Regions from separate parts of the Vibrio diabolicus genome, predicted to be linked through region 2. Evidence: predicted binding sites of a transcription regulator. Region 2 holds the regulator's gene; each other region holds the start of a gene.
The links. Region 2 encodes CRP, which controls carbon source genes, mostly activating them, when cyclic AMP is high. Its sites were predicted from a motif close to TGTGANNNNNNTCACA; they were not measured.
Positions count from the first base shown of each region.

Region 1 (8,365 bases), 490 kb from region 2:
AGCACGGAATCAATCGCAGGCCAATCCAACGATTCGCTTGCGACCACATCAAGGTGGTCACACACCAATTGTTGACGCAACACTTGGTTGCTGTTTCCCGCTTCTACTGCTTTGCCTAACGCGTTAAACAGAAAATAGTATTGGCGTGCAAACAAATGGTTGAGCAACTCGGATAATCGCGCTAACTCTTGCGACTGCAAGTTCACTACAGCGCCCAACTGATTGAGCTTTTCCGCCAGTGTCACTTCATAATGCCAATAGCGGTGCAGATACAGACGCTCACCATCGAACATCAGCGGCAAGGCTTCTCCTTGCGCGCCAACCACGCTGGAATTTTGTAATACTTCAATCCAGTCTATGCCTTGCAACTGTGTGTTGAGCGCCAATGCCGACTCACCAAACAGCCCTAGCTTACTGGCTAAATCCGTAGATTGCCCTTGTGCATCGAACAGAGACAGACAGATATGTCCTTTGCCAAGCTCACTACTGACAACACCAGCGATAAACGCCAGTGCTTGGCTATCCGACTGTTCATCATGCGTTTGAGAATCAATAAAACAGGCAAATTGATAGTCGAGCTGACGAATAGCACCTTTGTGCGCCAAGCGTTCTAGCACTACCAATAGGCTATCTTGGTCAGAATGAAGATTGAGATTTGTCGTCATTAAAGTAGCTCCATCTGCCCGGCTTGAGTTGAGCGCGTTTCAAGTGCTTGACCATCAATCAAACGATCCATCTCTTGTAAGAACTCGAAAGTTGGTTTCGCGGCAAAAATGCCGTGGTCACTCTGCCCATCCATGCCGCGCAAGAACAAGTAATACACGCCACCGAAGTGCTGCTCATATTGATAATTCGCCAATCGGCTGCGTAGGAAACGATGCAGTGCTAACGCATAAATCTGATACTGCAAATCGTAGCGGTGATCCGCCATGGCCGATTTCAGAGCCTCACCATGGTAGCTCGTTACATCGTCGCCAAGATGATTCGATTTCCAGTCAAGCACGTAGTATTTACCTTGATGTTCAAACACCAAGTCGATAAAACCTTTGAGCATGCCTTGCACGGTTTGGAAACCTAAATCCCCCGCTTTCGCCGACAACGGATCGTGACGTTGAATGACTCGGTTTAACGCCGGTGCAGACAACACTTCAATCGGCAACAAAAATTCCATCTCCACCAAACGTTGCGACGGTGCTTTTTGATTCAGCAGCAAAGACTTACCATCCAACGGCGTTGCGAGTACGGTATCAATCAATTGTTGTAAAATGGGCAACCACTCTTCATCGAGCTGTTCGCTTTCCATCAAACCAAGGATGATTTGTGTATTCTCTTCAGTAGTGGCTGGCTGAGTAAATTCAATTTCCTCAAACAAGCTGTGCAGGAACGTACCCGGACGCGCACCACGAGGGAAGGTAAAAATAGAGCGCTCTGGCTCCACCAAATCCGCTTCGTCTTGCTCTTCAGATGAGTCGATATCAAAACCCGTAATCTCAATCGTGGCATCATGCTCGGCGTGATGAGAGCCTTGCTTGACCAAGCCAGAATAACTGGTGATGCGCCAGTTTCTGTCGATAGGGTTTTGCAGTTCTTTCGCGCTAAGATCGTGTATTTCTTCTTGTGGCGCTACGTACTTCTCTTCGAGTTGCTGCGGCAGATCGGCCACAACGACACAATCAAGCTCGTCTTGTTGCTTTGTTAAACCTTGGTGCAAATCGTTAATGCCACCTTCTTGACCATTTTGAATCAAATAGCCAATCGCACTGCGGTGTACGCCGGTTGGCTCTTTGGTCGAACGGCCATTACGTAAAGGTGAGGCACCGATAAAACACGCATACACAGCACGCGTTAACGCCACGTATATCAAGCGTAAGTCTTCCGCCAAACGCTCTTTATCCGCTTGCTTCATGGACGCATCGTTGCCAGTGATATCCAGTACCGTGCGGTCATTGGCTGCATCGTAATATTTGGCTTCACTGGCTTCTCGATAGCTGAACACAAACGGCAGAAATACGAGGTCATACTCCAAGCCTTTTGATTTGTGAATAGTCACGATCTGCACTAAGTTACGTTCCGATTCTAAACGTTGGATTTGGTCATCACAGCCACCCAAACCATTTTCCGCATCACTGATAGACTGAGCGAGCCAACGCAGCAGACCGTGATCGCTGTCCAGTTCATTACTGGCTTGTTGAAGCAGTTCACCGATGTGCATTAAATCGGTAAGCACTCGCTCACCATTCTCACCCTGTGAACTCGCGCCTTCTTCTAGTAATCGCTCGGCAATATGGCGTTTGCTGATCACCGCGCGCAGCATCGGCAGCACACCACGCTGAACCCAAAGTTTGCGATATTCTTTGAATTCGTTAACGGCGTTTTCCCACACAATTTCATCGTTATTAAGTGCATCCAAACTTGCTGCGTCGAGGGCAAACAGCTCAGAAGCAAGACTTGCACGCAGTGCACGGTCATTTTCTGGCGTCAGCACCGCTTGCAGCAGGCGCTGTAAATCCTGCGCCACCGAACTGGTAAACACACTGTCTCGGTTAGACAGATACACACTAGCAATGCCTTGGTCTGCCAACGCTTGTTTGATCATTCGACCTTCACTACCTGTTCGAACCAGCACTGCGATATCGCCAGCTTGAACTGCTTTCTGTTTTTCGCCATTCACCAGACACGCTTGCCCCTGTTGAGCCTGCGTCAAAATGGTTTGGATTTGGCTTGCGGTCGCCTCCGCCATTCGAGTCAAATACTCGCCTTTTGGTAGCGGTTTATCGTCCGCTTCTTGCAACCAATAAGTCAGCGCTGGTTGCTTTTGGCCACCCATAATCCAAATGCGTTTTTCGGCATTGGGACTGTACTTTACAGGTAAAAACGGAATATCCGAATCATAGATAAATGGACTGTCTGGCAAAGCAAATACTTGGTTTACCGCCTGCACCATATCTGCGCTAGAACGCCAGTTGGTTCCTAACGTGTAGTGGGCACTTACTTGGTTACGCGCTTTGATGTAAGTGAAAATGTCTGCGCCACGAAAGCCATAAATCGCCTGCTTGGGGTCACCGATCATAAACAAACCACATTCCGGGTTGTTCAGATAAATACGGCTGAAAATACTGTATTGAAGCGGGTCGGTATCTTGGAACTCGTCAATCATTGCGACAGGATACAAAGTACGAATACGCGCCGCTAAAAGCTCGCTTTCGTCAGTATCGATAGAAGCAGAAAGTTGCGTTAGCAAATCATCGAAAGAGAGCCACTGTTTTTGCTTTTTCGCGTTAGCCAGCATCACACGACAATGTTCAATTGCATGAGCAAGCAGTGGCGCTTTTAAGCTGATTGGGTTGGTAAGAAATGTTTCAATGGCTTCAAATACCGCATGCTGCGGCGCACTGCCTTTCGGTGTTTTTTCCAACAAGACGTTTTGCGCGAATTTCTCCAGCTTGTCTGGATAATCGTAACCTGTAGTTTCCGTTGCCGCCCAAGCGTTTACCGCCTCCAACCACGTCGGCAGAGACTTTTTGGTGTAGCTACGTTTGTTAATATCTGAATCTGAAATCAGCGTTAAGAAGTCATCTTGGCTTTCTCGCCACTGTGCTTTTAATTCATCAATTTTTTTCAGATTTTCAGTATGAAGATCAGCCAAACTGCCTTTCATTACCGGAACAGAAAGGCTTAACGGCGCACCAGTTAAGTAATTGCTGATGTCAGACAATAACGCAGATGGAGAGCTCCATAGCTGGCGAATTTCCCCAGCCAAGGTAAACGGCAACGGGTAGAAATTGCGACGCCAGTAATCGGCTACAACTTGCGCTTTTAGGTGACTTTCATCGGTCACAAACTCGTTATTAAATCGGCTGCCAGATTCAAACGCATTTTGCGTTAGCATACGTTGGCAAAAACCGTGAATGGTGTAGACCGCCGCCTCGTCCATCTGACGCTCTGCCTGCAATAAAATTTCTGCGGCTTGCTTGTGATCGTCAAACTCATTAAGCAAAGGTTGGATCACCGGATCGGAACTCTGTCCACGCGCAAACGCGATTCGCGCGTCATGGATCCTTGCCCTGATACGATCTCGTAATTCCGCAGTTGCCGCTTCGGTAAAGGTTACGACCAGAATTTGGTCGACTGTAAGCGGTACGCGATGTCGAGTTTCCTCGCAGCCGTGACCAAGCAAAAGGCGCAGATATAAACCTGCAATAGTGAAGGTTTTACCTGTACCTGCTGATGCCTCGATTAACCTCGCGCCATGCAGAGGAAACGTCATCGGTTCTAGTGGCGTTGGTTGAGGTTGCTCTGTGCGGTCTAACGTATGTAGAGGACACTCTGCACCTGACATTTGATCCATAACGCTGAATCTCTCCGGATTATTTACTAGGACGTATCACCTAATAAATGTGATCTATAGTTAAAAATTCTATTAATATGTTTAACAAGTTGGATAATTTAGAGCTTTGTGAGATCTTTCTCACGGTTATCCATAAGACGTACCGTTAGTATGCGCCCCACGAGATAAGCCAAACCTTTTTGGCGGCACAACTCAAATGAATTAAACAAAAGTATCATGGTCCCTCTGACCTTGTGGCCGTACAGCGAACGCCCTACAAAAAATAATGATTTTCTGGCGGCCACCCTACTCTTCCTTCTCTTTATCCAACTGTCTTTATTACGCTTTTACGTCATCAGCGTCTTGAATCGCTAAGCGCGCACCTTGCAAAACTAATGCTGTCAGCAAACGAACTTCTGAGGCCAACTCATCATTCCAAGCTGGCCAAATTCGAGAGATGTACGCATTATTGCCTTCGCCTGGGCTCATGAAGCCATCATTGAATGCGTCAGCCATTTTCTTCAAAGATTTCTCTTCGTCATCGACCCACTGACCGCGGCTAAAGCCCGCTTCAACACAAGCCAACGCCGTTTTCGGGAAATAAGGCAAAGGCTTAGTCATGCCTTCGAAGAATAAGCGAACTAATTCAGTCAGTAGCTGTTTGGCATACTGCGCATCGGCAATTTCTGGGTAGATTAAATGCAGCGCACCTTCTTTACGATCGTAACCAATGATGTGGGTTTTCTTAGCATGACCCGACGCCGAAATGGCAAGGTGATCGATCCACACTGCAAGGTAATCCTGCGCTCGAATCTTACCGCTTCGGTAGCGAATCAAACCGGATTGGTAGTATTGAGTTAGCCAACCTGTTAGGCGAACGTTTTTCTCTTCGCCTTCATTTCGCTCAAACAAGGCATCAAACGTCAGGTCGATTTCCAGATCGTCTTGAGGCGCACCAGATAAAAACGCCAGTTTATCCACTAGCTCTTCCGCCTGAACTCGGTTGGTTTCAAATTCGATATCACCAAACGCTCCCACCGGCAGTTTGCCTTGAGCGCGCTGTTGACTCATAAAGTGTTTAAGCACTTCTGCTTTTTTCTCTGGCTGTATCAATGTCGTTTCAAGCAAGGTTTCTAACAGCTCATCACGCATTTGATAACTTTCCAAACCACCTAAAACAAAGGGTTCGTCGTCTTCCATCACCGGCAGTGGCGGTTCAAAGATTACTTTTAAGCGACGATTGAAAAAATACTGCACCGGTAAGCGCCAGAAACGTTGCAATTCGACTAAGTCGAGCTCAAGTGGGAACGTCGCTCCTAACAGATAGTCGTCTAATGCACGGTTAAAATCACGACGAACATAGCCTTGCGATTGACTACTTTGAGTCAATGCCGCTGGAATCCACTCTTTCGCGTAGCTGGCGTGCATGCCTTGGAACGCACTTGGGCTAAACGGCACCATGGCGTGGGTATTCACCAACGCGTTTAACAAGTTGTCGCCAGACTCATCAACGGGCAACGCTTCATCACCACTTAAACAATAGTTTTGGTGGCAGTATTCCATCAGCTCAGAAACCAATACCGAGGGCACTCGCTCGGTGTTGTCTTGGATTGAACGGCCAACATAACTGATGTACAGCGTTTGCTGTGCAGACAACATCGCTTCGAGGAATAGGTAACGGTCATCATCTCGGCGTGAACGGTCGCCCGGCTTGGTTCTTCCCGTCATCAAGTCAAAGCCTTCTGGCGGCATGGAGCGTGGATACACGCCGTCATTCATCCCCAGTAGACAAACGGTTCTAAACGGAATAGAGCGCATCGGCATCAGGGTACAAAAGTTCACTTGACCAGCCAGGAAGCGCTGGCTGACTCGTGTGCCAGATAATTTGTTTTGAAGGTATTGGCTGATGATCGACGGCGACAACGCATCATCAAATGCGGCATCAGCTAATTGCTCTTTGAGTTGGCTGAGCGTATCGCGAATGGATTTGAGCGCCATTTCGCCCTCTAACTCAACTGAGAAGAAGTCATCCAGCAGTGAAACCAAAGTCTCTCGCCAACCATCAATAGTCTGAACATGAGAAAGTTTGCTTCGATAAGTGCTAATTTGTTGGATAAAGTGTGCCAACTTGCCCGCCAGCTCTGCGCCCATGCCTTGCACTTCGTTGTACGGAGATAAACTGCCTTGCTCGGTTTCAAACAAACCTGCGGATTCTGGCATCGCGTAGCCAAGCAACATGCGTTGAATACCAAATTGCCACGTGTTTTGACGGGTTTCCGGCAGTTCAAATTCGCGTCCGGTATTGGCATCCAACCCCCAGCGAATTCCCGATTCCTCAACCCATTGTTTGGCTTGTAAGAAATCATCTTCGCTGAGTTCAAAACGCTTTAATATCGCTGGAGTTTCCAGAAGTTCGAGTAGTTCTGATGCCAAACAGCGCGTATTGGGTAAGTTCACCAACTGCATAAATGCGGCCAGAATTGGGCTCTCTTGATCGGCGGTTCGGTCAGAAATCGAATATGGAATAAAACGCTCACCCGGTGCGTTACCAAAGACCGCCTGAATCGCAGGGCTGTAAGCGTTGATGTCCGCGACCATCACGATAATATCGCGCGGTTTTAACGTTGGGTCAGCATCGAACATCGCCAATAGTTGATCATGCAGCACTTCCACTTCACGCATCGGGCTGTGACAAGCGTGTAGGCTCAGTGATTTATCACCCAAGCTAACCACTTGTTTGTGATGACTGTTTTCAATCTGTTGGTCATCTTGATGTTCTTCAAGATTGAGAATATCCGCTTGCAATTGATGGAGCAGACTGTCGCGCTCAACATCAACAAAGGCTTCAATTTCATGAGATTCCAGCTGAGACAACAGATACATATTGTCACGCCCGAGTTTACCCATGGACGCCAACAGACTGTTTCCAACCACATCGGTGTGCAGCTCATCGATCACATTATCTTCCAATGAGCCTTTCAGTTGCTCAGTTTCACCTTGCACTTCCGAGTGATCGTCCTGCCACACAACGTGCTGACGATGTTTCGCCGCCAAACGAGCCAGATATTTGCGATCTCGAACTTCACCCCAGTAATAACGACACGGGTTGGTGAACATCAGATGCACGTCGATGTGTTCACCAATTGCTTTTAGCGCATCCATATAGCGAGGCGGCAACGAAGAAATACCAAAAACAAACAAACGCTTGGGTAAATGGTCAAAATTGCCGTTAAAACTCGCTAATGTGTCGATAAAGTGCTCATAAAGGTTGGCACGGTGATAAGGAGACTGTCCTAATGACACAGTGTGATCGTACAACGCTTGCCACAGGATCGGCTGCCACGGATGCTCATCTTCCAGCTCTGGCACACTCTGCCCAGCTTCCCAACTTGCGATCCATTCCGGACGATACACCAAGTAACCATCGAAAATATCGGCAATTTTCTCAGCCAGCTGATACAGCTTAGAGTGGTCACTGTCATCTTTGAGGTACTGCGCTAACGGCGAAAACACCTCTTGGTTGAGAAGCCCCGGAAGCAGATGCATCAACTTCCACGTCATCGCTTCTTTGTTAAACGCACTGCGTTTTGGCACGTCTGGCAACACCTGCGTAAACATATCCCAAATGAAGGTAGCAGGAAGCGGAAAATCAATGTTCGCGGCAACACCAAACTCTTTGGCCAATTCCATTTTTAGCCACTGGGACATGCCCGGACTTTGAACCAGAATTTGTTCTTTTTCGAACGGGTTTTCCAGCGGACTGATTCGAATCAGTTCGACAAGGAGTGATTTAAGAACGTCAACTTGGTTGGAGTGATAAACAGTAAACAAATTGGGAATACCGAGCGCCGATTGAAACTGTTAGCTAGCTTAGCACAGCCCCATTTAAACCCGCAGTGATCTCGTGTTCGGAAAAAACAAAAGGTTATATATCACTCAAATAGAGTATGAATCTTCTTAATTTTCACATGTCAATCAAGTCTGACACTTCCATACAAAATGTGACATTCATCGCAACTATTCCATAATAAAAAACAC
Region 1 is NZ_CP042451.1:805,960-814,324, reverse strand. Features, by position in the region: gene recD (exodeoxyribonuclease V subunit alpha) at 1-665, opposite strand, end outside; gene recB (exodeoxyribonuclease V subunit beta) at 665-4,339, opposite strand; gene recC (exodeoxyribonuclease V subunit gamma) at 4,667-8,158, opposite strand.
Region 1: recB (exodeoxyribonuclease V subunit beta) is a predicted target of CRP. The motif match lies at 4,458-4,473, and genes of this name have one in related genera.

Region 2 (8,365 bases):
TCTCAGCGTCTGATCATGATCCAGTGATTATTGCTATTGATTTGCCAGATGATGATATCGATTTACCGAAAGCGGGTGAAAACTTAGCTATTGATGTACGTCTACCACCAACTGCGGTTGCGGGCGATATTGTGACAGTGAACTTAACAGCATCTACGCAAGCGGCCGCGACAAGCAGTGATGCAAAAGTTTACTCGGCTAGCCAAACCTTGACTCAAACTGACATTGACGCACGCAGCGTGAATATTGAGTTTGAACAAGCGCCAGAACAAGGTAATTACCAGTTAGAAGAGAAAGTGACAGACTCGACAGGCAACGTCGTTAAGTTTAGCTCTGTTCGTGATGTCTCAATGACGCAAACTGAAACGGGTGCAGAAGGTTCGAAGGACTCAGATGGTGGTTCGTTTGGTTTTGGCGCGCTACTCGCGATGCTTGGACTTGGCTTAGTACGTCGCCGCAACTAAGCCTTTATCTCCTAAAATACAGCTGTAAAGACCAAAGGCCAGCCGATGCTGGCCTTTTTATTGCACAAAGACTTGCCTTTCTAGTTTGGTGTTGCAAAATACCGCCCTTAATTGTCGCAAACCAGACAATCATCTCTTAAGTCTTGCCTAAACGGATTGGAGCAGCTGACACTCTATGTTGTTGATCATCGATAACTACGATTCTTTCACTTACAACCTCTACCAATACTTTTGCGAGCTTGGCGCTAGTGTAAAAGTCGTGCGTAACGATGAAATCGACATTCAAGGGATTGAAGCGTTGAACCCAACTCACTTGGTGATCTCACCTGGACCGTGTACGCCAAACGAGGCAGGTATCTCTCTACAAGCTATAGAATACTTCGCTGGTAAGCTTCCAATATTGGGTGTTTGCCTTGGTCATCAAGCGATAGCGCAAGTGTTTGGTGGGGAAGTCGTGCGCGCTCGACAAGTAATGCATGGGAAAACGTCACCTATTCGTCACAATGGTCGCAGTGTGTTTAAAAACCTGAATAACCCACTCACCGTAACCCGTTATCACTCTCTCGTGGTGAAAAACGGTACGTTACCCGATGTGTTTGAACTGACCGCATGGACTGAGCTGCCGGATGGAAGTATGGACGAAATCATGGGTTACCAACATAAAACTCTGCCAATTGACGCAGTGCAGTTTCACCCAGAATCGATCAAAACAGAGCAAGGTCACGAGTTGCTCGCGAACTTTTTAGCACGTAAAGCGATCTGATCGCGATCACTTTTCTTAACAAATCATTCATCTTTTTGCCGAGGTGAGTGGATTGCAAAACTATGCGGTTCATTCTGGCCTCTTTGTCTATTCATGTCTTTTTAAACCTTCTATCCCCTGTATTACATAACATTTATAAAAAATCGCTTCTCTATTTTACTTTCTTGATGCATAAATAGTCATAAGCAGTGATTAATGGAAGTTGCTTTCGAGAACGAAAAGAATAAATCACTATTGAAATGGTTAATTAAATGTAAATACAATGCCGCAATAGCTTAAATGCAAAACATTATTTGCTGGCAAAGAGCGCCGGTTAAATTCGCTTATCTGCTACGCATGCGGTATCAAGAAGGAATGTGCAATGACAACGGAAATTAAAGTAGAGCGCGGTTTATTCGATGAGGTAATGGTACCTTGCTATAACCCGATGGAAATGATCCCTGTTAAAGGTGAAGGTTCACGTGTTTGGGATCAGGAAGGTAATGAATATATCGACTTTGCTGGTGGTATTGCAGTGAGCTGTCTTGGCCATTGTCATCCAGTAATGGTAAATGCATTAACAGAGCAAGCTAATAAGCTTTGGCACTTAAGTAACGTGATGACGAACGAACCAGCACTTCGTCTGGCGAAAAAGCTAACAGAAGTGAGCTTTGCTGAGCGCGTATTCTTTGCTAACTCTGGCGCAGAAGCGAACGAAGCGGCACTTAAGCTGGCACGTCGTTACGCTGCTGACGTACATGGTGCTGAGAAATCAGAAATCATCGCATTCAAACAAGGCTTCCACGGTCGTACGTTCTTCACCGTAACGGTTGGTGGTCAAGCGGCTTACTCTGACGGTTTTGGTCCTAAGCCTGGTGACGTTACCCACTTACCTTACAATGATATCGAAGCACTACAGGCACACATGTCTGATCGCACATGTGCGGTGATGATGGAGCCGCTACAAGGTGAAGGCGGTATCGTGCCACCAACGCCTGAGTTTGCTCAAGCAGTACGTGAGCTGTGTGACAAACACAACGCGCTACTGATCTTCGATGAAGTGCAAACCGGTAATGGTCGTACAGGTAACTTCTACGCTTACCAAGGTTTAGGTATTACACCTGATATTCTAAGCACCGCGAAATCACTTGGTGGCGGTTTCCCAATCGGTGCAATGCTGACTACTGCAAAATTAGCAGAGCACATGAAAGTCGGTACACACGGTTCAACATACGGCGGTAACCCACTCGCGTGTGCTGTAGCAGAAGCAGTTGTGAAAGAAGTTACTAAGCCTGAAGTGTTGGCTGGTGTGCTAGAACGCGAAGCGATGTTCCGCGAAGGTCTAGAGAAGATCAATGCTAAGTACAACATCTTCTCAGAAGTGCGCGGTCAAGGCCTATTGCTTGGCGCTGCACTAAATGAAGAATGGCAAGGCCGCGCACGTGATGTTCTCGTCGCTGCGGGCAAACAGGGTCTAATGGTATTGGTTGCGGGTGCCAATGTCGTACGTTTCACACCATCACTCGTTATCACACAACAAGAAATTGAAGAAGGCTTGGCGAAACTGGATAAAGCGATCGCGACTTTAGTTTAAGCGCGATATCAGTTTCAACGTCAACGCAGCCCCCCGTCAAGGATCTCTGATGGGGGAATTGTTCCTACAATATAGTTAGGATCTTCTTGCATCTGGAGGGAGTATTGATGCTAGTAGTTCGCCCTATCGCGATGTCGGATTATGACGCGCTGCACACTTGTGCGGTGGAGTCTGGTCACGGATTTACATCTCTACCGGTTAACGAAGAACTGTTAACCAATCGAATCAAACACTCAGAGTACAGCTTTGGTAAGCCAGATGTGGCAGAACCAGGTGATGAAGGCTACCTGATGGTCGGCTTTGACTCTGAAACGGGTGAGGTTGCGGGTACCACCGGAATCGAAGCATCTATCGGCTGGGATGTCCCATTTTACTCGTATCACATTAGTAAAGTGGTGCACTCGTCACCAAAGCTTGGCGTCAATAATGTCGTCAAACTGCTTACTTTTGGTAATAACTACACGGGTAACAGCGAAATTTGTACCTTGTTCTTGCGTGAGAAATTCCGCCAAGGTCTGAATGGTCGTCTAATGTCGAAGTGTCGTTTCCTCATGATGGCTGAGCACCCAGAGCGTTTCTCTGAAACGATCTTTGCGGAGATGCGTGGTGTTTCAGACGACGCAGGCAACTCGCCGTTCTGGCAATGGTTACAAGAGCATTTCTTCTCCATCGATTTCACGCTTGCGGATTACCTCACAGGTATCGGCAAGAAAGGCTTTATTGCTGACTTAATGCCGAAGCTGCCTATTTACATCAACCTGTTGAGTCCAGAAGCGCAAGCCGTGATTGGTCAAGTACATGACAATACTCGCCCAGCATTAAAGCTGCTTGAGCGTGAAGGCTTCACTAACCGTGGCTACGTGGATATTTTCGATGCGGGTCCAACCGTTGAATGTGACTTACGCAATATTGAATCGGTACGTCACTCGTTCCGTGCGCAAGTGAAAATTGCACAACATAGCAGTACGCAAGACTTCTTGATGTGCAACTCATCGTTCGAAAACTTCCGCGCAGCAGTCACCAAAGCGGCGTATGACCCTGAAACACAAAGCGTCATGATCGCACCAGACGTTGCGGATGCACTTTTGGTTGAGGAAGGGGATTTTGTTCGCCTTCTTCCGCAGTAACAGACGACAGAATTTAAGGATAGAAACAATGACACATTGGATTGCAGGTGAATGGGTACAAGGTCAGGGTGAAGCATTTACGTCTCTGTCGCCTTACAACCAAGAAGTGATCTGGCAAGGCAACGGTGCAACGGCAGAGCAGGTGAATCAAGCGGTATCTGCAGCGCGTGAAGCGTTTATTGACTGGAAAAAACGCCCATTTGCAGAGCGTGAAGCGATCGTGTTGGCTTTTGCTGAGAAAGTAAAAGAGAACAGCGAAAAAATCGCCGAAGTCATTGCCAAAGAAACTGGTAAGCCAATTTGGGAAACGCGCACTGAAGCAGCGGCAATGGCAGGTAAAATTGCCATCTCTATTCGTGCTTACCATGACCGCACCGGTGAAGCGAGCCGTGAAGCGGCGGGCAACCAAATTGTGTTACGTCATCGCCCACTGGGCGTGATGGCGGTATTTGGGCCATATAACTTCCCTGGTCACTTACCAAATGGTCACATTGTGCCTGCGTTACTAGCGGGTAACACTGTTGTGTTCAAGCCATCCGAGCAAACACCTTGGACTGGCGAGCTAGCTATGAAACTTTGGGAAGAAGCAGGTCTGCCGAAAGGCGTGATCAACCTTGTCCAAGGTGCGAAAGAAACCGGTATTGCGCTTGCTGATGCGAAAGGCATTGATGGCGTACTGTTCACGGGCAGCGCGAACACAGGGCATGTATTGCACCGTCAATTTGCGGGTCAACCTGGCAAGATGTTAGCACTAGAAATGGGTGGTAATAACCCGATGGTGATCTCTGATAAATACGGTGATTTGGATGCCACGGTGTACACCATCATCCAGTCAGCGTTTATCAGTGCTGGTCAACGTTGTACGTGTGCTCGTCGTTTGTACGTGCCATTGGGTGAGAAAGGTGATGCGCTCATCACGAAACTGGTTGAAGCGACGAAGAATATTCGCGTAGACCAACCATTTGCAGAGCCTGCGCCATTTATGGGGCCGCAAATTTCCGTTGCCGCAGCCAAGTTCATTCTCGATGCACAAGCGAACCTACAATCACTTGGTGGTGAAAGCTTGATTGAAGCTAAAGCAGGAGAGGCGGCGTTTGTTTCTCCCGGCATTATTGATGTAACGAACATTGCTGAGCTACCAGATGAAGAGTACTTCGGTCCACTTCTGCAAGTGGTGCGTTATGAAGGGCTAGAAAAAGCCGTAGAACTGGCGAATGACACGCGCTTTGGTCTCTCTGCTGGTTTAGTTTCAACTGACGACCAAGAATGGGAATACTTCGTTGACCATATTCGTGCTGGGATCGTGAACCGTAACCGCCAGCTCACAGGTGCAAGTGGTGATGCGCCATTTGGTGGTCCTGGTGCGTCAGGTAACCTACGTCCAAGCGCTTATTACGCAGCAGACTACTGTGCGTACCCGATGGCATCAATGGAAGGTCAAGAGACTATCTTGCCTGCAACATTAAGCCCAGGTGTGGCGCTATAAGTTTTAATAACAGAGTCGCAACCATGTATTGCGGCTCACTTTGCCGGCGAATCATTTAGGTATGGGTTGTAGTGATCGTTGGCAGAACACGGAAAGTGAGCAAAGACTCGGAAAAGCGTGTTGACTGACTGGCATTTACCGTCACAGGTTGATGGCTGCTCGTTCATTATTCTGGACAACTTTTCGTTGTGAACGAGCAGTCAACTTCCGCTTACCTTTTAACTCTACATCTCGTAACAAGGAGTCGTTATGACGCCCGATGTGTTATTTGAATCGCTATGGCAAGATTACATTCAACGTCTTTGCCCCTCTGCTGCGAAAGTACATCAGCTGCTTCAAGAAGATGAGCCTCTGATTAATGATCATATAGCTTTACGTACCTTCAATATTGCGCCTCTTGGTATCGAAACCTTAGCTAAACCATTTGTAGCCATTGGCTATCAGGCATGTGGTGACTACGTTTTCGAAAGTAAAAAGCTGGTTGCTAAACACTATGAGCACCCTGATCCGAAGCAACCTAAAGTCTTTATTAGTGAGCTAAAAGTTGAGGAGTGTTCACCTGAGCTGCAAGAGATTGTGAAAAAGCTGGTGGCACAAGTCGATGCAGGCAAGCTGAACGATAGCGCATTCTTACATGGTGGACGCTTGTGGGATTTAAGCTTTGCTGACTACCAAACGTTGGCTAAAGAAAGTGAGTATGCATCTTGGTTGGCTGCGCATGGTTACGGCGCAAACCACTTCACGGTGAGCGTTAACCAGCTCAATGAATACGAAGAAGTGAAGCAAGTAAACGATCACTTACGTACGGCCGGATTTACCATTAATGAAAACGGCGGGGAAGTGAAGGGCACTCCTGAGGTGCTGCTAGAACAATCATCGACCATGGCGGATAAAGTGGCGGTTCGCTTTAGCGAAGGCACTGAAATTATCCCTGGTGGCTTTTACGAGTTTGCTAAGCGCTACCCGATGGAAAACGGTGAGCTGTACCCAGGTTTTGTGGCGGCTTCAGCGGACAAAATCTTTGAAAGTACGAATGGCTAACTTTTAGGGTTAACCTTTCGGCTAACCAACTTGCTCATTAGTCTTTTGTTGCTCTGAGCTTAATGTGGTTACAAGACAAATAAAAAGCCACCAATGTCGCCATTGGTGGCTTTTATAATTTTGTTCGCGTCACTCTGGTTTGAGATTAACGAGTACCGTAAACCACGATAGTTTTACCGTGCGCAGAGATTAAGTTCTGCTCTTCTAACATTTTCAAGATACGACCTACTGTCTCACGAGAACAGCCAACGATTTGACCGATTTCTTGACGAGTGATCTTGATTTGCATGCCGTCTGGGTGAGTCATTGCGTCTGGTTGTTTTGCAAGGTTCAGAAGCGTCTGAGCGATACGACCAGTTACGTCTAGGAACGCCAGGTCACCCACTTTTTGGCTAGTTACTTGAAGACGACGAGCCATCTGCGCAGAAAGGCGCATTAGGATGTCTGGGTTTACTTGGATAAGCTGACGGAATTTCTTGAAAGAAATTTCAGCAACTTCACAAGGAGATTTAGCACGAACCCAAGCTGTGCGCTCTTGGTCTTCCTCGAATAGACCAAGTTCACCAATAAAGTCTCCTTGGTTTAGGTAAGAAAGGATCATCTCCTTACCTTCTTCGTCTTTGATAAGAACCGCAACAGAACCTTTAACGATATAGTACAAAGTTTCTGCCTTTTCGCCCGCGTGAATTAGCGTGCTCTTTGAAGGGTACTTATGAATATGACAGTGTGAAAGAAACCACTCTAATGTTGGGTCGGTTTGAGGTTTACCTAGAACCATAATATCTCACTTCCTCTGCAGGGTACGCTTGCGCTATCCATATTTTAGCTAAGCCTGAATTAGGCCTACTAGAATAAGAGCACTTTTTATATGCTGCAAGCTCTCTTGTGTTTCGGTAAGAAATAGTATCCTTTTTCGAAAACGATTTCTTGATTTTAATCGTGCCATGATTGAGATTTTGTAAGCAAAACTGTGCACATGATCACGGTATGAAAAGTAAACATCTTCGCAGGCAGGTTTTTAGCCAATTTTCCCTGTTTCGATGAGCTGTTGTAGGATAGGCCGAACTATGAGCTCCATTGCAAAGCTCATCTTACCGCCTGGCACGACAATCGTGTTGTGGCGTGACATGAATGAGCCATCAATCATAGCCAGGAGATATGGGAAGTCGACTTTCTTTATCCCACGCAAGCGAATTACGACAAAGCTCTCATCCAGGCTTGGGATACCCTTCGCATTAAGGGGGTTGGAGGTATCGACCGTTGGGACGCGCTGAAAGTTAATATGAGTGCGAGAAAATTGCGGAGTGATGTAGTTAAGATAATCGTCCATCGAGCGCACGATAGAATCCATTACTGCTTCTCGTGAATGACCGCGGTCACGAGTATCACGCACAAACTTTTGGATCCACTCTAAGTTTACGATTGGTACCATACCAATCAAGAAATCCACATGCTGCGCAACATTAACATCGCCATCCACAACACCGCCGTGCAAGCCTTCATAGAAGAGAACGTCACTGTTCTCCGGTAAGTCCTGCCACGGTGTGAAGGTTCCAGGCATTTGATTATAAGGTACGGCCTCGTCAAAGGTGTGTAGGTAGCGACGTACGCTGCCTGCGCCATCGTGACCATATTTACGGAAAAACTCTTCCAATCCTGGAAAGTCATTAGCTTGAGGGCCAAAGTAGCTAATGTGTCGACCTTGCTCGCGCGCTTTACGGATTTCTATATCCATTTCAGGGCGAGTAAAGCGATGGAAGCTGTCGCCTTCAACCCATGCGGGTTTAACGTTCATCATATTGAACATCTTACGGAAGGCTTCAGATGTAGTGGTCGTGCCGGCACCGGATGAACCAGTAACCGCAATAATTGGGTGTTTAGCTGACATGACAAACCTTGTCGAAAATTACT
Region 2 is NZ_CP042451.1:311,269-319,633, forward strand. Features, by position in the region: gene FR741_RS01515 (ExeM/NucH family extracellular endonuclease) at 1-464, shown strand, start outside; gene FR741_RS01520 (aminodeoxychorismate/anthranilate synthase component II) at 640-1,227, shown strand; gene FR741_RS01525 (aspartate aminotransferase family protein) at 1,589-2,800, shown strand; gene astA (arginine N-succinyltransferase) at 2,908-3,927, shown strand; gene astD (succinylglutamate-semialdehyde dehydrogenase) at 3,956-5,413, shown strand; gene FR741_RS01540 (DUF1338 domain-containing protein) at 5,663-6,454, shown strand; gene crp (cAMP-activated global transcriptional regulator CRP) at 6,600-7,232, opposite strand; gene FR741_RS01550 (phosphoribulokinase) at 7,473-8,342, opposite strand.

Region 3 (8,365 bases), 840 kb from region 2:
CAGTCAGGTTGGCTGGGAGTAATTGGTCTCCTTCAAGGTAAAGTGAACCTTGAATGCTTTGCTCTTGCACTTCCCCAACGGTCGGCATCAGGTTCACCCATAAGTTACTTTTGAGCTCGACATTCACCTGGTTAATCGTAATCTGACTGTTTTGTTGCCAGTTCACACTTGGAACGGAACTGCAGCCTGCCATCAATGCTATAACCAACGCCAACGGTGCGATTTTTTTCATGTTATTTCCTTTGTTCCAACCAACTTTTGAGGACTTGAATATCGTTTTGGTATTCATTTTTGATCTCTTCAACCCAGTCTGAAATGTTTTCCCACCATGCTGGCATATCGGGAGATTGCGCTTTCTGCGCCACACTTTGGATACGTTTGAGGCCAATCGAACCTGCAGCGCCTTTAATTTTATGCGCTTCAGAAACAATCCCATCTTGATCTTTTGCCGTCATGTTTGAGTCTAAGACATCAATATAGTCTGGCATCATGTCTTCAAACATTTTTATGCTGTCGTAGACCGGCTTGGCACCAACAATGTCGACGTAAGACTCTAACATATCCATATCGAGCAAGTGTGTCTCAATCACAGGAGAAGGAGTCGGCTCTTCCACTGTTTCTGGAACGCTCTCAGGTTGCTCTTGCTGCTCTACCTGATGCGCGAAGAATTTATCAATTACAGACTGAATGGCGTTCACAGCAAGCGGTTTACTGATGGCATCATCCATGCCGTTATCTAAGTATTCACGACGATCTTTCATCACATTAGCTGTTAGGGCGACCAATGGAGGCAGATTGTTATAATGCTCGCGATAATAATTTGCGACATCAAACCCCGTCATATCAGGCAGCTGAATATCCAACAACGCCAAGTCATATTTTTCTGGCACAAAGTTCACGAGCGCTTCTTGTCCCGTCATCGCCACGGTAACGGAGTGCCCTAAGCTCTCAAGCAACGATTTGGCAACAGTGACGTTAAGCTCAATGTCTTCGACCATAAAGATGTTGAGATGCATATTGTCGCGTTTTGCATCAATGACAGGTTCTTCGAGTTCCACAATAGGAACGTGAATCGATACGGTAAAAGTACTACCAAAACCCTCTTCACTAGCGACAGTAATGTCACCATCCATCATATTGATCAGTTGCTTAGATACCGCCAAACCAATGCCTGTACCGACCGCATGTAGGTTGTCTTTGCCCGACTTCACTTGGTAATACATGGCGAAGATTTTATCGAGCTCATCTTCAGGTATACCAATACCTGTGTCTTCCACTTCCATAATAATGGTCGCAAAATCGTCTTCGACATCCGCGCTCACTGTCATCACAACGCCACCTTCTTTGGTAAACTTCATTGCGTTGCTGACCAAGTTCCAAATTACCTGACGCAAACGGGTCGCATCCACTTCAATTGCTTTTGGTAAATCACTCAAACGTTCTAAGTCAAAACGCAGCCCTTTTTGCTCCGCCATCAAAGCAGAGATGCTTTCAATCTCAGCGACGAAGTCTTCGAAGTTAAGTGGCGCAGGTAATAGTTCTAGCTTGCGGCGATCAAACTTATCCATATCGATAATATCGTTGAAGATGTTACCTAGCGTAATCGCACTCACATTGATGGTCTGCATGTGTTTGCGCTGCTCTTCTGTCAACGGACTATCGAGAAGCATGCGACTTAAGCCCACAATGCCATTTAGTGGCGTTCGCAGTTCATGACTGATGGTTGAGATGAAAGTAGTTTTATCACGGCTTGCTTTCTCTAACGACTCTTCATGACGTTTACGTTCAGTGATATCACGGCCAAAACCTACCAAGCCAAGGTGACGACCATCTTTGCTGTAAAACGGCACTTTACGCAGTTCAAAGTAATGTTTGCGTCCATCAGGATACTCTAGCCACTGCTCGTAAGTGATGGCTTGATTATCGGCGAAGACCTTTTGGTCAGTATCAACGATGTGCTCAGCGATTTCTTTGCTATACACATCCCAAGGGCTTAATCCGACTAACTGGTGCTCTTTCTTGCCCGTTAGCTCTTCCATTGCCCGGTTACAACCGGAGAACACACCATCGGCATTGCGGTAGTAAATTAAGTCTGGCGAGGCATCAATAAATGAACGCAGTAGTGCAGTGCGTTCCGCAAGCTCTAACTGAGTACGCTCTCGTTGGAACACCTCGTTTTCGAGATCTTGCATCGCTTCTTCACGAGCTTCTTCTGCTTTAATGCGCTCTTCAATTTCTTGGTTGAGCTTTTCGATGTTTTGTTGCAGTTGATAATTCAGTTCTTGGTCTCGCGAGCGCATGTCTTTCAGTTTGGACACCAACTTGGTTAAACGCTGGCGAGACTCTTCTAGCTGATCAACAACAACAGAAAGAAAATAAACCGCCCAAGGTGTAATCAAGAGACCAAAAAACACCGAACGGACAATGTCGATATCGTCGACTCGCCCCTTGAGAGCTAAAGTAATCCCCACCTGCACCACAACGGCTAATGCCACCAGCGCAAGGGCCAGCAAAATCGAGAAACGAACAATCCCCAGTTTGACTAGCAAGTCGACATAATACTGGGCGAGATTTTTCATGGGTTTCATTAACTACTCCATGGTGCTGGCTAGATGTTGCCCTTCAATGATAAAAAACGAGCAGACATATTCGGCCTAACGCAATTTAGGTCTGTGTGATTAGTGAAAAATACGTAGTGCGAACTGCGCTTGCTAAACAAGATAAAAAGATAAGTTAACCAACGAACGCACAGGTTTCGGTAAGTTTAACGTGTTTAATACGGCGATTTAAACAATCAGCTATCAACTTAGAGCAAGCGGTCACAAAGCGTTAGCAAGAACTTGGGTGAATACAGGTGCGATTACGTCCATCCGCTTTGGCTTGGTATAGCGCACTGTCAGCCATGGCAATACCCATTTCCGGTTCATCACCATGTTGAGGAATATAAGAGACAAGACCGATACTGACCGTGAGACATTCCGATGCTTCTGAGCTGTCGTGCTCCATATCGAGTTGTCGAATTTGTTCATGAATACGCTGCGCTACATTGCTCGCGCCTTCCGTTGTGGTATTCGGCAGGATAAATCCAAACTCCTCACCACCATAACGCGCAACACAATCCGAGGAGCGATTGATGACTTTTGTGAATACGGTAGCAACACTGACCAATGCTTCATCACCTTGCTGATGGCCGTAACAGTCGTTGTAATCTTTGAAAAAGTCGATATCACACAACATGATAGTGAGCGGCAGCTTTTCGCGGGCATGGTGGTACCATAGTACCTGCAGTTGTTCATCGAAGCGGCGTCGGTTCGATACCTGAGTTAAGCTGTCCATAAAGCTCAACTTTTCTAACTCTAAATTGGCTCTCTCCAACTTTTGTTCGGCAAGGTAACGTTCAGAAATATCACGCGCCATGATCAACACACCATTCGTTCCTGAAGCTTTATCTTTAAAGGGCGATTTCACCACATCAAACCACGTACTTTTGCCATCACTGCTAACGACTTTATCTATGTATCGGACAGGCTCTGACTGACGCAATGCATCTAAATCACTAGCAGCTAAGCGAGCGTACATCTCTTCAGGAATGACATCTTGAAGGCGCTTACCGATCAAATCAGACACGTCTGAAATTCCTAATGCATTAACGAACGGTTTATTACACGCTTGATAGACCATATTCTCATTGAAGATACCGATAGAGTCAGGGCTAGCGTCAAGAATAGTTTGTAAGATGGTATCCCTTTGCGCCAACGCAACTTCTGTATCTTTACGGCGCTCCATTTCATCTCTCAGGTTCTGCTGCATTTTGTGCCACTCGGTCACATCATGACTAATGGATAATGTACCGATCAGCTCACCACTCGGTGACACAAGGGAATTTTGATTCACTTCCAATAAGCAACTGCGACCTTGTGGATCCGTCGTCCACTTGCGCTCACTCTTTCTGGTAGCCTCACCCATGGAAGCCTTTGATGCGCAGGCTTCTTCCCTTCGCCCTTCCCAAAATTGATCAAATGCTCGGTTCGTCGTTAATAAATTCCCTTGGCGATCTTGGGTACAGATTAACTCAGAGAGTGAGTCTAGTGCCGAACGAGCAATCGTTAATTGCGCAAGCTCTTGTTGCTGCTCTTGATGAGTGGCTTGATATGGCTGCGCGTAGATGATCCAAACACGGTGATTGCGCAGCAAACTCTTTCTTCCTGACAACTCCACCTTGATAGATTCGCTTTCAGATAAACGCCAGTCAAATACCTGCTGGCTAAAATGACGACTAGAGACACTGTCGAGAAACGACTCAAGCGCACGAATATCGAATAAAGCGGGATACAAATATCCCGTTCCTAAAGAGCGAATACCTAATAACTGCATTGCAGCTTGGTTAGATAACAAGATCTGAGCATGGCCAGTATCCAGCACTATGACTGGATAGGGTGAATCCGTTACGAGTTGCTTAAGTGATGTTTGAAAGTGCAAATAGATCAGTGCTAACGCGCACACGCTAGCGATTAATAACAAGACGACATAGCCATAACCGCCTTGACCATCCCAAAGCCAATTGAGTAACTGATCCATCGTTTAAACCTTTAAAGAAAACTGGTTAAAATATATCAGTTATTTATTGAGCGATCTGCTATTAATTCCGGTTTAGTATAGATAAAAGCGTTTCCCGTTAGGCTTCCTTGAGCACCATGTTCACTGAGAGCTCGACCAATTTCAGTCATCGCCAGCCAGCGATTTTCACACCACAGTGGCGATAATAAGGTAGGTCTACGAGCTGCTGATGAAACGCGATGGTAAATCACATCTGGTGGTGTCATACGAATCATCTCACTGGCAATAGCGACATACTCTTCTAGCTCTGGCGCCTCTAATCGTCCTGCACGCCACGCTTTCGCCATGGTGCTGCCTTCCACAATATGCAAGCCATGTAACTTAATGCCATCCGTGCCCACGGCTAACACTTTTTGCAGCGTCTCAATGTTATCGTCGCGGCTTTCTTTCGGTAATCCAACAATTAAATGAGTACAGACTTTAATACCTAGCGCACGCGCACGCTTGGTGATCTCGGCATAACATTCGAAATCATGACCGCGATTGATGCGCTTAAGGGTGTCGTTATTAGCGGTTTGAAGCCCTAACTCTAGCCAAATTTCATAACCTTGCTGTACATAGTCAGACAGCAAATCTAATACGGCATCAGGCACGCAATCTGGACGAGTCCCGACACACAATCCCACAATATCAGCCGCTTTTAGTGCTTCTTCATACATATTTTTCAGCACTTGCACTTCCGCATAAGTACTGGTGTAAGCCTGAAAATAAGCGAGATACTTCTTCGCTCGATGAATTTCGCCCGCACGATCTTTCAACTGATCGTGAATACTTTTTATCTGTACTTCTTCATCCGCAAACGAAGCCACATTACAAAAAGTACATCCTCCCCGACCAATCGTGCCATCTCGGTTAGGGCAACTAAATCCACCGTGCAACGTTAGTTTATGGACTTTTTCACCGTATCGACGCTGAAGATCTTGGCCGATTGTATTGACCAACTCATGTAACTGCATAAATTCTCACCAACAATGAACCGTAATCAATCTCACTACGATCTGTGTAAATAAATTACATCCCTGCAAGAAAAAACACACAATACTAGTCAATTCAAACAAACCTCATACGGCTCAAAATCAATAAACCTGCATAAATACAGATAAAAAACGTTCATGTTGCGTAAATGTTAAACCAAAAATGCATAATTAAACGAAAAAATTGGGTCACAACGTCGACTTTTTCATTGCATTCTGAAGTGACAAAATTGTAGGATACTTACACAACCCCGTTATTTTTGTGACTTTTATTACAAAGTACACTGCGGGATTTGTCGGTGTTATCCCACTCCTACCTATATAAATCACTAAATAGTGGCAATAAATAAAGGGATACCACCAAGGATTGTTTTTCTCGCAAAACTTTTCCTGCGAGATACGGAAAGGAATCAAGATCGGTCAACCTAGATCGGTGGCGATAATAAATATAAAGGACAAGACGTAATCAATGGTCTAGGTGGCATTTGCCTGCCTGGTGCTTTTGCGTCGACATTGAACTGGAAGGATGTATCTATGGTAGATAGAGAGCAAAATCCACAGGGTCTATATACTCCTGAATTGGAGCATGACGCGTGTGGTATCGGTTTTGTTGCTCACCTTAAAAACCGTAAATCTCATGAAGTAGTGACTCAAGCATTGGATATGCTAGCTCGCATGGAGCACCGTGGTGGTCAAGGTTGTGACCCATGCAGCGGTGATGGTGCGGGTATCTTGCTACAAAAACCTCATGAATTCCTATTAGAAGAGGCCGTTAAGCTCGGCATTAAACTGCCTTCATTTGAAAAGTATGGTGTGGGTGTCGTACTTTTCCCGAAAGACGAATACAAACGCGAGCAATGCCGTGACATTCTAGAACGCAACGCTCAGCGTCTAGACCTTGAAGTTATTGGCTACCGCGTATTGCCAACCGATAACTCAATGATCGGTGCCGACCCGCTAAGCACAGAACCTCAGTTTGAGCATGTGTTTATCTCTGGTGGTCCAGGTATCACACCTGAAGAGCTAGAGCGTAAACTGTACGTACTTCGTAACTACACTGTACGTGTTTGCCTAGAAAGCGTTTCGAACATTGGTGATGACTTCTACATTAACTCAATGTCTTACAAGACATTGGTGTACAAAGGTCAGTTAACGACCGAGCAAGTCCCTCAGTACTTCCTTGATCTGCAAAACCCGACCATGGTGACTGCACTGGCACTGGTACACTCTCGCTTCTCTACCAACACCTTCCCGAAATGGCGTCTTGCACAGCCTTTCCGTTACATTGCCCACAACGGCGAAATCAACACCGTTCGCGGTAACTTGAACTGGATGAAAGCCCGTGAGGCGATCATTGAATCCGATCTATTTACCCAAGCTGAAATCGACATGTTGCTTCCTATTTGTCAGGAAGGCAGTTCGGATTCATCTAACTTTGACATGGCACTTGAGCTCCTAGTTCTTTCTGGTCGTAGCCTGCCGCACGCATTGATGATGATGATCCCGGAAGCATGGCAAGAAAACAAAAACATGGATCCTAAGCGTCGCGCGTTCTATCAGTACCACGCGAACATCATGGAACCATGGGATGGTCCGGCTTCAGTATGTTTTACTGATGGTGTTCAAGTTGGTGCGACACTCGACCGTAACGGTCTGCGCCCTTCTCGCTACACAGTGACCAAAGATAACTTCCTAGTAATGGCATCAGAATCTGGTGTTGTGGATATTGAGCCAGAGAACGTTGAGTTCCGCGGTCGTCTACAACCAGGTCGCATCTTCGTTGCAGACTTAGAGCAAGGTCGCATCATCTCTGATGAAGAAGTGAAAGACACCATCGCAACGGCACAGCCTTACGAAAAGTGGGTAGAAGAAAACCTACTAAGCTTGAAGAAGCTGCCAGATGCGAGCAACCAATTCAGCCAACCTAAGCCAGAACATCTTCTACACCGCCAACAAGCGTTTGGCGTAAGTACTGAAGAAGTGAACGAAATCATCGTTCCAATGGCAAATGAAGGTAAAGAGCCATTATCAGCCATGGGTGCCGACTGGCCTCTTGCAGTGCTATCTCATCAGTCGCAACATCTTTCAAACTACTTCAAGCAGCTGTTTGCACAGGTAACTAACCCACCGATCGATCCGATCCGTGAGCGTATGGTGATGTCGCTGAACACTTACTTGGGTAAAGACCAAAACCTTCTGACTGAAACACCACTTCACTGTCAGAAAGTCGAATTGGAATCGCCTGTTCTTGCGAACTCTGAGCTTGAGAAACTGCGTGCTATTGACAACGAGCATCTTCAGGCGAAGACACTGGATATCGTATTCCAAGCCAGTGAAGACCAAGGCAAGCTTGAGCGCGCACTAAAACGTATCTGCCAATACGCAGAAGACGCGGTTATTGATGGTTACTCAATCATCCTGCTAACTGACCGCGCAGTGAACTCAAACCACGCGGCGATCCCAGCAATGCTGGCAGTTGGTGCAGTGCATCACCACTTGATCCGCAAAGGTCTACGTGCTAAGTGTGACATTGTGGTTGAAACCGGTGACGCGCGTGAAACGCACCACTTTGCAACCCTTATTGGCTATGGTGCAAATGCGGTTAACCCTTACCTAGTTATCGAAACTATCATTGAACTACAACGCACGAAGAAGCTGGATCCAGAAGCGAACCCTCGTGATCTGTTCAACAACTACCGTAAAGCGATCAATGGCGGTCTTCTGAAGATCTTCTCGAAGATGGGTATCTCAACCCTGCAGTCGTACCACGGTGC
Region 3 is NZ_CP042451.1:2,724,077-2,732,441, forward strand. Features, by position in the region: gene FR741_RS12915 (putative periplasmic lipoprotein) at 1-232, opposite strand, end outside; gene arcB (aerobic respiration two-component sensor histidine kinase ArcB) at 234-2,588, opposite strand; gene FR741_RS12925 (sensor domain-containing diguanylate cyclase) at 2,830-4,578, opposite strand; gene FR741_RS12930 (TIGR01212 family radical SAM protein) at 4,614-5,573, opposite strand; gene gltB (glutamate synthase large subunit) at 6,126-8,365, shown strand, end outside.
Region 3: gltB (glutamate synthase large subunit) is a predicted target of CRP. The motif match lies at 5,853-5,868, and genes of this name have one in related genera.

Region 4 (8,365 bases), 1.5 Mb from region 2:
AATCTTATCTGAGATCAATATGGGTCTCGCTGCGCTTTTACTGCTTTTCGTTATTGTTGTCGGCCCGACGATCGCGATTTTAACGGGTTTCTTCGAAAATATAGTGTCATATGTGGCTAATATTCCTGCCCTATCAATGCCATTTGGACGAGAAGACGTAAACTATTCTCAAGGTTGGACAGCATTCTACTGGGCTTGGTGGATTTCTTGGTCACCATTTGTCGGTATGTTCATTGCGCGTGTATCTCGTGGTCGTTCCGTTCGTGAGTTCATTATTTGCGTTATCCTTATCCCTTCCTCTGTTTGTGTGTTATGGATGACCGCTTTTGGTGGTAACGCTATAAGCCAATACGTGAGCGATGGTTATGAAGCCGTGTTCAACGCGGAATTACCGTTAAAACTATTTGCCATGTTAGATGTGATGCCTCTAGCTGAAATTACATCTTTCGTCGGTATTATTTTGGTGGTGGTATTCTTCATTACCTCTTCAGACTCTGGTTCACTGGTTATTGATACTATTGCTGCGGGCGGTAAGGTCGATGCGCCAACGCCTCAACGCGTGTTCTGGTGTACGTTTGAAGGCTTAGTTGCGATTGCATTGATGCTTGGTGGTGGCCTAGCGGCAGCTCAAGCAATGGCCGTGACCACAGGCCTACCATTTACGATTGTTCTGCTTGTTGCAACGGTTTCTCTAGTAAAAGGCTTGATGGATGAACCTCGTCCAAAAGCGGTTTCTAAGAAGAAATCGAAATAACCAACATCAGCAGTTAAATATTTGCATAAAGCGGCATGCGAAAGCATGCCGTTTTTTTTGATTTTTGAATTTTTTGCTGAGAAATGAAGACCATGGAGGACTGTTTTTTCTGTTCGTTTTTTATACTTATTCTTTAAGTGATTTTTTAATAAATTAGACCTCGAACTATTTTAAGATTTGGTTAAATGGCGTATTTTTGTGATACCTGTCACAAAAATACCGATAAAAAGGCGGATTATTTGATTTTTAGTCGCGAGGGATGCCCATAATAAAAAGGAAATTTAATTAGACCTCAAAGGATATGTATTTCCACATGATCACATCAGCACCTTGGGTTCTTTATCCAGAGATTGGAGAAGACTCAAGTAAAAAATGGATTTTTCGTGAGCCTAAAATCTCTGATGGTGACGACATTTACAGCTTAATTGCAGACTGTCCTCCATTGGACATGAACTCATCTTATTGCAATTTCCTACAGTCTACGCATTTCAGCAAAACCAGTATTTTGGTTGAGCAAAAAGGCGAAATCGCAGGTTTCATTTCCGGTTATCAGAAACCAGACGAGCAAGACGTTTTATTTGTCTGGCAAGTTGCAGTCTCACCTCGCTTTAGAGGTCACGGTTTAGCATTCCGCATGTTGAAAGAACTTCTCACCCGAGAGGAATTGGGCGGTGTTAAATCGGTAGAAACTACCATCACGGAAGATAATAAAGCCTCTTGGGCATTGTTCAAAAAGTTAGATGCGATGAACGGCAACTCTGGCCAAGTAAGCACATTTTTGGATGAAGAAGCCCACTTTAAAGGCAAACACGATACAGAATATTTGTATCGCATTCCTCTCAAATAATCCTCAAACAATAGGAATTAAAAACGGTCTCATCATGGATATTTTCAAAAAGCAGGAATCCAACGTACGCTCATATTCAAACAATTTCCCAGTCGTTTTTCGTAAAGCGAAAGGCTGCTGGCTGGAAACAGAACAAGGTGAACGATACTTAGACTTCCTTGCTGGAGCGGGATCTCTAAATTACGGCCATAACAACCCAGTACTTAAGCAAGCACTGCTTGAGTACATTGAGATGGACGGTATTACTCACGGTTTGGATATGCACTCAGAAGCGAAAGCATCGTTTCTTGAAGCGTTGGATACTTACATCCTTAAACCAAGAAACTTGGACTACAAAGTCCAGTTTACTGGCCCAACTGGTACTAACGCCGTTGAGGCAGCACTTAAGTTAGCGAAAAAAGTAAAAGGTCGCGACAGCGTCGTTGCATTTACCAACGGTTTCCACGGTTGTACAGCTGGCGCACTGGCTGCAACGGGTAACCAGCATCACAGACAAGGTAACGGTTCTAGCTTAAGTAACGTCACTCGTATTCCATTTGAAGGTTACGCTGGCGTTGATGGTCTAGCATTGTTCGAAACCATGCTAAACGACAACTCTGCAGGTATGGATAAACCAGCCGCTGTACTTCTTGAAACTGTGCAGGGCGAGGGTGGTTTAAATGCTGCTTCAAACGAGTGGTTACAACGTTTGAGCAAAATCTGTAAAGCCAACGACATTCTTGTGATTGTCGATGACATTCAAGCTGGCTGCGGACGTACAGGTACTTTCTTTAGCTTTGAGCCTTCAGATATTCAACCAGATATCGTGACGCTATCGAAATCGATCGGTGGTTACGGTTTGCCAATGGCCGTCGTTCTACTTAAACCAGAGTTAGACCAGTGGAAGCCAGGTGAGCATAACGGCACGTTCCGTGGTAACAACCATGCATTTATTACCGCGGCGAAAGCTTTAGAAATTTATTGGGCAAATGATGACTTTGAAACACACATCAAGCAGTGTTCAGACAAAGTAAGTGCTGTTATTGATCGCTGCGTTCGTCGCTTCCCACAAATGTTTGTACAGAAAAAAGGTCGCGGCATGATGGTTGGTATTGAGTGTATCAACGGTGATATGGCATCTGAAATCGCGAAAAACTGTTTCGAAAACGGAATGGTAATTGAGACAGCTGGCCCTGACGACGAAGTCGTTAAGTTCTTCTGCCCACTTACGATTAGCGAGTCAGAACTAGACCAAGGACTAAGCATCTTTGAAAGTGCAGTGGAAACCATTGCTGCGAAACATTTCAAACAAGCATCTTAATAAGGATTATTAATTATGATCGTCAGAACACTCGATGAGTGTCGCAACAGTGAGCGACGTGTGGTTTCAGATAACTGGGAAAGTGTCCGTATGTTGTTGAAAGATGATAACATGGGTTTTTCTTTCCACATTACTACGATTTATGAAGGTACTGAAACACACATTCACTATCAAAATCACCTAGAATCGGTTTTTTGTATGAGCGGTGAAGGTGAAATTGAAGTCGTTGGTGGAGAAACTTACCCGATTAAACCGGGTACGTTATACATCCTTGATAAACACGATGAGCACTACTTGAGAGCTTATAAGAATAAAGAAATGGTAATGGCGTGTGTATTCAACCCACCAATTACCGGCGCTGAAGTGCACGATGAAAACGGTGTTTATCCTCTCGTTGACTAAAAGATAGAGGTGGGGTGCTTGTCACCCCACGATCAACTATCTCTTCTTTTTTCTTTTAAAGTTACCAATCAAAAAAGGCTTATCATGACATTTACCGTAGAAAAAATCGGCGGTACATCAATGACAGCATTTGATGCTGTTCTCGACAACATTATTCTTCGTCCTAAATCGCCATACAATCGTATCTTTGTCGTCTCTGCATATGGCGGTATGACCGACGCGCTACTCGAATGTAAAAAAACCAGTAAGCCAGGTGTTTATCAGCTTATCGCGAAACGTGATGACAAATGGGAAGAAGCGTTAGCATACGTTGAAAGCCGTATGCTGCTCACAAATGAAAATATTTTCGCGGACCCAATGAATCGTATCCGTGCAGATAAATTCATTCGCTCACGTATTGCTGAAGCGAAAAACTGTATTGCGAACATTTTAGAAACTTGTCAGTACGGTCAGTTTTCGCTACGTCAGTATTTGCCTCAAATTCGAGAGTTTCTGTCGTCTATCGGTGAGGCGCACAGTGCTTACAACACGGCATTGAAACTAAAAAATATGGGTATTAACGCTAAGTTCGTTGACCTGTCCGGTTGGGACAATCAAGCGCCAAGAAGCCTTGATGAATCGATCAGTGATGCGTTTGCTGATATCGATGTGTCAAAAGAACTGCCAATTGTTACAGGTTATGCTTACTGTAAGGAAGGCCTAATGCACACTTATGACCGAGGTTATAGTGAGATGACATTTAGCCGAATTGCAGCGATAACAAAAGCGGATTTAGCGGTAATTCACAAAGAATATCACTTGAGCTCTGCAGACCCGCGTGTTGTTGGTCCTGAAAAAGTTTTGCCAATTGGTAGTACAAACTATGACGTAGCAGACCAACTTGCTAACCTTGGCATGGAAGCGATTCACCCAAATGCAGCCGCAGGTTTACGCGAGAGTGGTATTGAGCTACAGATCAAAAATACATTTGAACCTGAACACGAAGGCACTTTGATCTCTTCAAGCTACCGCCCAGAAGAAGACAAAGTCGAAATTATCGCAGGTAAAGAAAAAGTGTTTGCACTGCATTTGTTTGACCAAGCGATGGTGGGAAAAGCCGATAACGTTAGCTACGAATTAATGGAAATTATCTCTGATGCTCGCGTAAGTTTAGTTGGTAAAGAGATGAACGCGAACTCTATTACTTACTATCTAGGTGGCAGTACTGATAGCTTGAACAAAGTATTGTATAAAGCTGAAAAACGCTATCCGAATGCGTCGATTAAAGGCCGTATGGTCGCGCTGATTTCAGCCATCGGTTCTCAAATTGACACTAACAAGACACTAGCGAAAGGTGTACTTTCTTTGATGAACAATGGCGTAACGCCAGTTGCACTTCACTCATCAATGAGAAATGTAAACGTTCAGTTCGTCGTGGGTGATAAAGAATATCAGCGTGCGATTTGCGCGTTGCATGATGAATTCTTTCAGAGCAATAGTTTAACTAAATCGGTTAACGTAGCTTAGTTTATTCACGGTTAAAATACAAAGGAGAGCAGGTTTGCTCTCCTTTTTTGTTTTTCTGTGTTCTCAATATAGGCCCGCTTTGCATGGAGTAAACTACCGAGCTAAGTGTGTCCGTAGAGATACAGATAAGCCAGCAGAACTCTGCTGGCTCAGTAACGCAATCTAGAGTGATTAATTAAATTACTTAACTTTATTCACTTCTTGTTTAAGCATTTCTAACTGCTGCATCTTTTCTTGCATCTGCAAAGAGTCGTAATTTAAAGAAGCAGGGTTCATAGTTGTACCGCGTTGCATTGGGTATTCAGGTAACGTTTTAAAGAAGTCGCCAACAACGTCTTGAATTGGTACAAACAACCACATGTTGTCTGCCATCCAACGTAGGTACATTTGTGACTCGCTAGGACCTTTTTCAAATGGGTCAGCACGTAAGTGAATGATCTTAGGCCAGTTTGGTACAGATCGCACGGCGTCGCTTAGGTTTCCTTCTAGAGTTGCAAAGTGAAGTTTCCAGTCATTCCAGCGTACTGCGTTTAGTTCACCATTTGAGGTGAAGTAGAGCAGAGACTCACGTGGTCCTTTCTCTTCTTTTCCCTCGAAGTATGGCATGAAGTTGTAGCCGTCTATATGGACACGCCAGTCTTTACCATTTGCTTTGTAACCTTCAGCAAGCTTTTCTTTCACGTCAGGAACGCCAGCTGCCGCCAACAATGTTGGCAACCAGTCTTGATGAGCCATCATTTCGTTGATTTTCGTTCCTGGCTTAATGACACCAGGCCAACGCACAAGTTGAGGCACACGCATACCGCCTTCCCAAGTCGTGCCTTTCTCACCGTGGAATGGGGTTGCGCCCCCATCAGGCCAAGTCATGGTCTCCGCTCCATTATCTGTTGTATAAATAACGATGGTGTTGTCAGCAACGCCTAACTCATCGAGTTTGTCGAGCAATACGCCGACTTGATCGTCATGCTCTAACATGCCATCAGCGTAAATGCTAACACCGGATTTGCCTCGGTACTTCTCTTGTAATCGGGTCCACACGTGCATGCGCGTAGAGTTATGCCAGATGAAGAAAGGCTTATCTGCTTTAACAGCTTTCTCCATAAACGATAAAGTGCTTTCGAGGAATTCTTCGTCCGCGTGTTCCATGCGTTTACGCGTCATTGGGCCAGTATCTTCAATCTTACCGTCGGCATAAGATTTAATTACACCACGAGGACCATAGTTTTTACGGAACTCTGGGTCTTTAGGGTAATAGTAGGTTTCGGGCTCTTCTTCTGCATTAAGGTGGTACAAGTTACCAAAGAATTCATCAAAACCATGATTGGTAGGTAGGTGCTTATCTTGATCGCCCAAGTGGTTTTTACCGAACTGAGCTGTCATATAACCTTGGTCTTTTAGTAAGTCAGCAATAGTTGGTGCCCAATCTGGAATCCCATGGTCGGAACCCGGCATACCAATCGTCAGCAAGCCAGTGCGAAATGGTTCTTCGCCAGTAATGAATGCTGCTCGACCGGCAGTACAAGATTGTTGGCCGTAATGGTCTGTAAACAAAGCCCCTTCGTTCGCGATACGATCGATGTTAGGGGTTTTGTAACGCATCATACCTTGGTTATATGCGCTGATGTTCCAGTAACCGACATCGTCACCGAAAATTGCAAGTATGTTGGGTTTGTCTGCCGCCATCGCTGCGCTGGACGTTGCTAACAGCCCGACGCCTACTGCGATTTTTCTCAATTGGTTTGCCATAAAAAACTCCAGGTGGTTGAGAGTAACGAGAAGCACAAGTAAACCTTGTGCTTAGGTGCTGCATAAGTTAATGATGTGTATAGAAAAATCCTCTTATACTCTTTATAACCATAAGTTATTGAGGGTATTTAACTATTTGTTTCTAAATAAAAATACTTGTCATTCTGATGATTTGGGGAGGTTTTAAAAATAGAGATGGGTCACTAATGAACACCAGAGCAGGTTGCTGGTGAGACGAATAAAGTTTCAGCAAAAACACCGAGATACTCCCTAATCGGGGGACGAAGAATGGAGCACTCATTTTGAAGGCCTTTCACTTCTAATTATTTGTATAACCAAGGGGTTAGCGACTATATTGATTCAAGTTGCACCATCTAAATACTAAGGATAGTTATGAGTCAGTGGGCAGGTCGGTTTCGGTGTCTATTTCTGGGTATCGTCATGGTGAGTGGTTCGTTTTTTTCCCAGGCATCAGTGATAGAGAGTCCCCAAAATACTACGAAGCTTGGGTTGGAATATGTCGGCACGCAAACGTGCGCGGAATGTCACCAACAAGAGGTGGAGGCTTGGAAGGGCTCTCATCACGATATGGCAATGAAACATGCAAACTCAGAATCTGTTCAAGGTGATTTTGATAACCGCACAGTGACGCATGATGGGCAACCCAACCGTTTTTTTAGACAAGGCGAGGAGTATTGGGTCAATATTCAAGGCCCTGATGGTCAATGGCATGATTATAAAATTAGCTACACATTTGGCTGGAAACCGTTACAGCAATATATGGTGGAGTTTGAAGACGGTCGTGTACAGCTCATTCCTTTTGCGTGGGATTCAAGGACGAAATCGGAAGGTGGTCAGCGCTGGTTTCACCTTTATCCAGAGACAACAACGACAGATGAGTTTTACTGGACTAACACTGGGCAAAATTGGAATTTCATGTGTGCAGACTGTCATTCGACCAATGTAAAGAAGAACTATGACGCAATCAAAAATACCTACAACACGTCTTGGTCCGAGATCAATGTTGGTTGTGAAGCGTGTCATGGCCCTGCAAGTGGACACATCGAGTTGGCGAAAAAGTCCGCATCTACAGGAGGCTCTTTCGATACAGATAGTCACTATGGTTTTGACCGAAATTTATCTAAAGCGGTAACCGAGTGGGTATTTGAGAAGGGCCACAGAACGTTACAACCAAAAGCAATCGCAGAAACAAATCAAGTTCAGACGTGCGCACAATGTCACAGCCGTCGAACGCAGTTAAATGAGACAGGTGATCACATTCAAGGCTCATTTTTCGATAAATATCGGTTAAGCCTGATCACTCCAGAACTCTACTACCACGATGGCCAAATTTACGATGAAGACTATGTTTACGGTTCATTTCTTCAGTCTGAAATGGCTGAAAAAGGCGTAACATGCACCAATTGCCACGATCCTCATTCGGCAAAACTAAACATCCCAGAAGAGGCGGTATGTTCACAATGTCATATTGCGTCAGAATATACCCCAGAAAACCACACCTTCCATGAAGCGGGATCCAAAGCGTCACAATGTACGACTTGTCACATGCCAGAAACGACTTATATGCAAGTCGATCCTCGTAGAGACCACAGTTGGCACGTACCTAGACCTGACTTGAGTAAACACATCGACACGCCCAATGTATGTACGTCTTGTCATGAGGATAAGAGTAACCAGTGGGCGGATGCGCAGATAGCCGAATGGTTTCCTCACTCTCAATACCGCAATCAACAACACTTTGCTGTCGCGTTTTATGCCGATGTAATTGGGCACAAAGGGGCGGCGAATG
Region 4 is NZ_CP042451.1:1,767,117-1,775,481, reverse strand. Features, by position in the region: gene FR741_RS08560 (BCCT family transporter) at 1-754, shown strand, start outside; gene ectA (diaminobutyrate acetyltransferase) at 1,068-1,601, shown strand; gene ectB (diaminobutyrate--2-oxoglutarate transaminase) at 1,636-2,901, shown strand; gene FR741_RS08545 (ectoine synthase) at 2,917-3,303, shown strand; gene FR741_RS08540 (aspartate kinase) at 3,388-4,809, shown strand; gene FR741_RS08535 (arylsulfatase) at 4,990-6,555, opposite strand; gene FR741_RS08530 (multiheme c-type cytochrome) at 6,949-8,365, shown strand, end outside.
Region 4: ectA (diaminobutyrate acetyltransferase) is a predicted target of CRP. The motif match lies at 952-967, and genes of this name have one in related genera.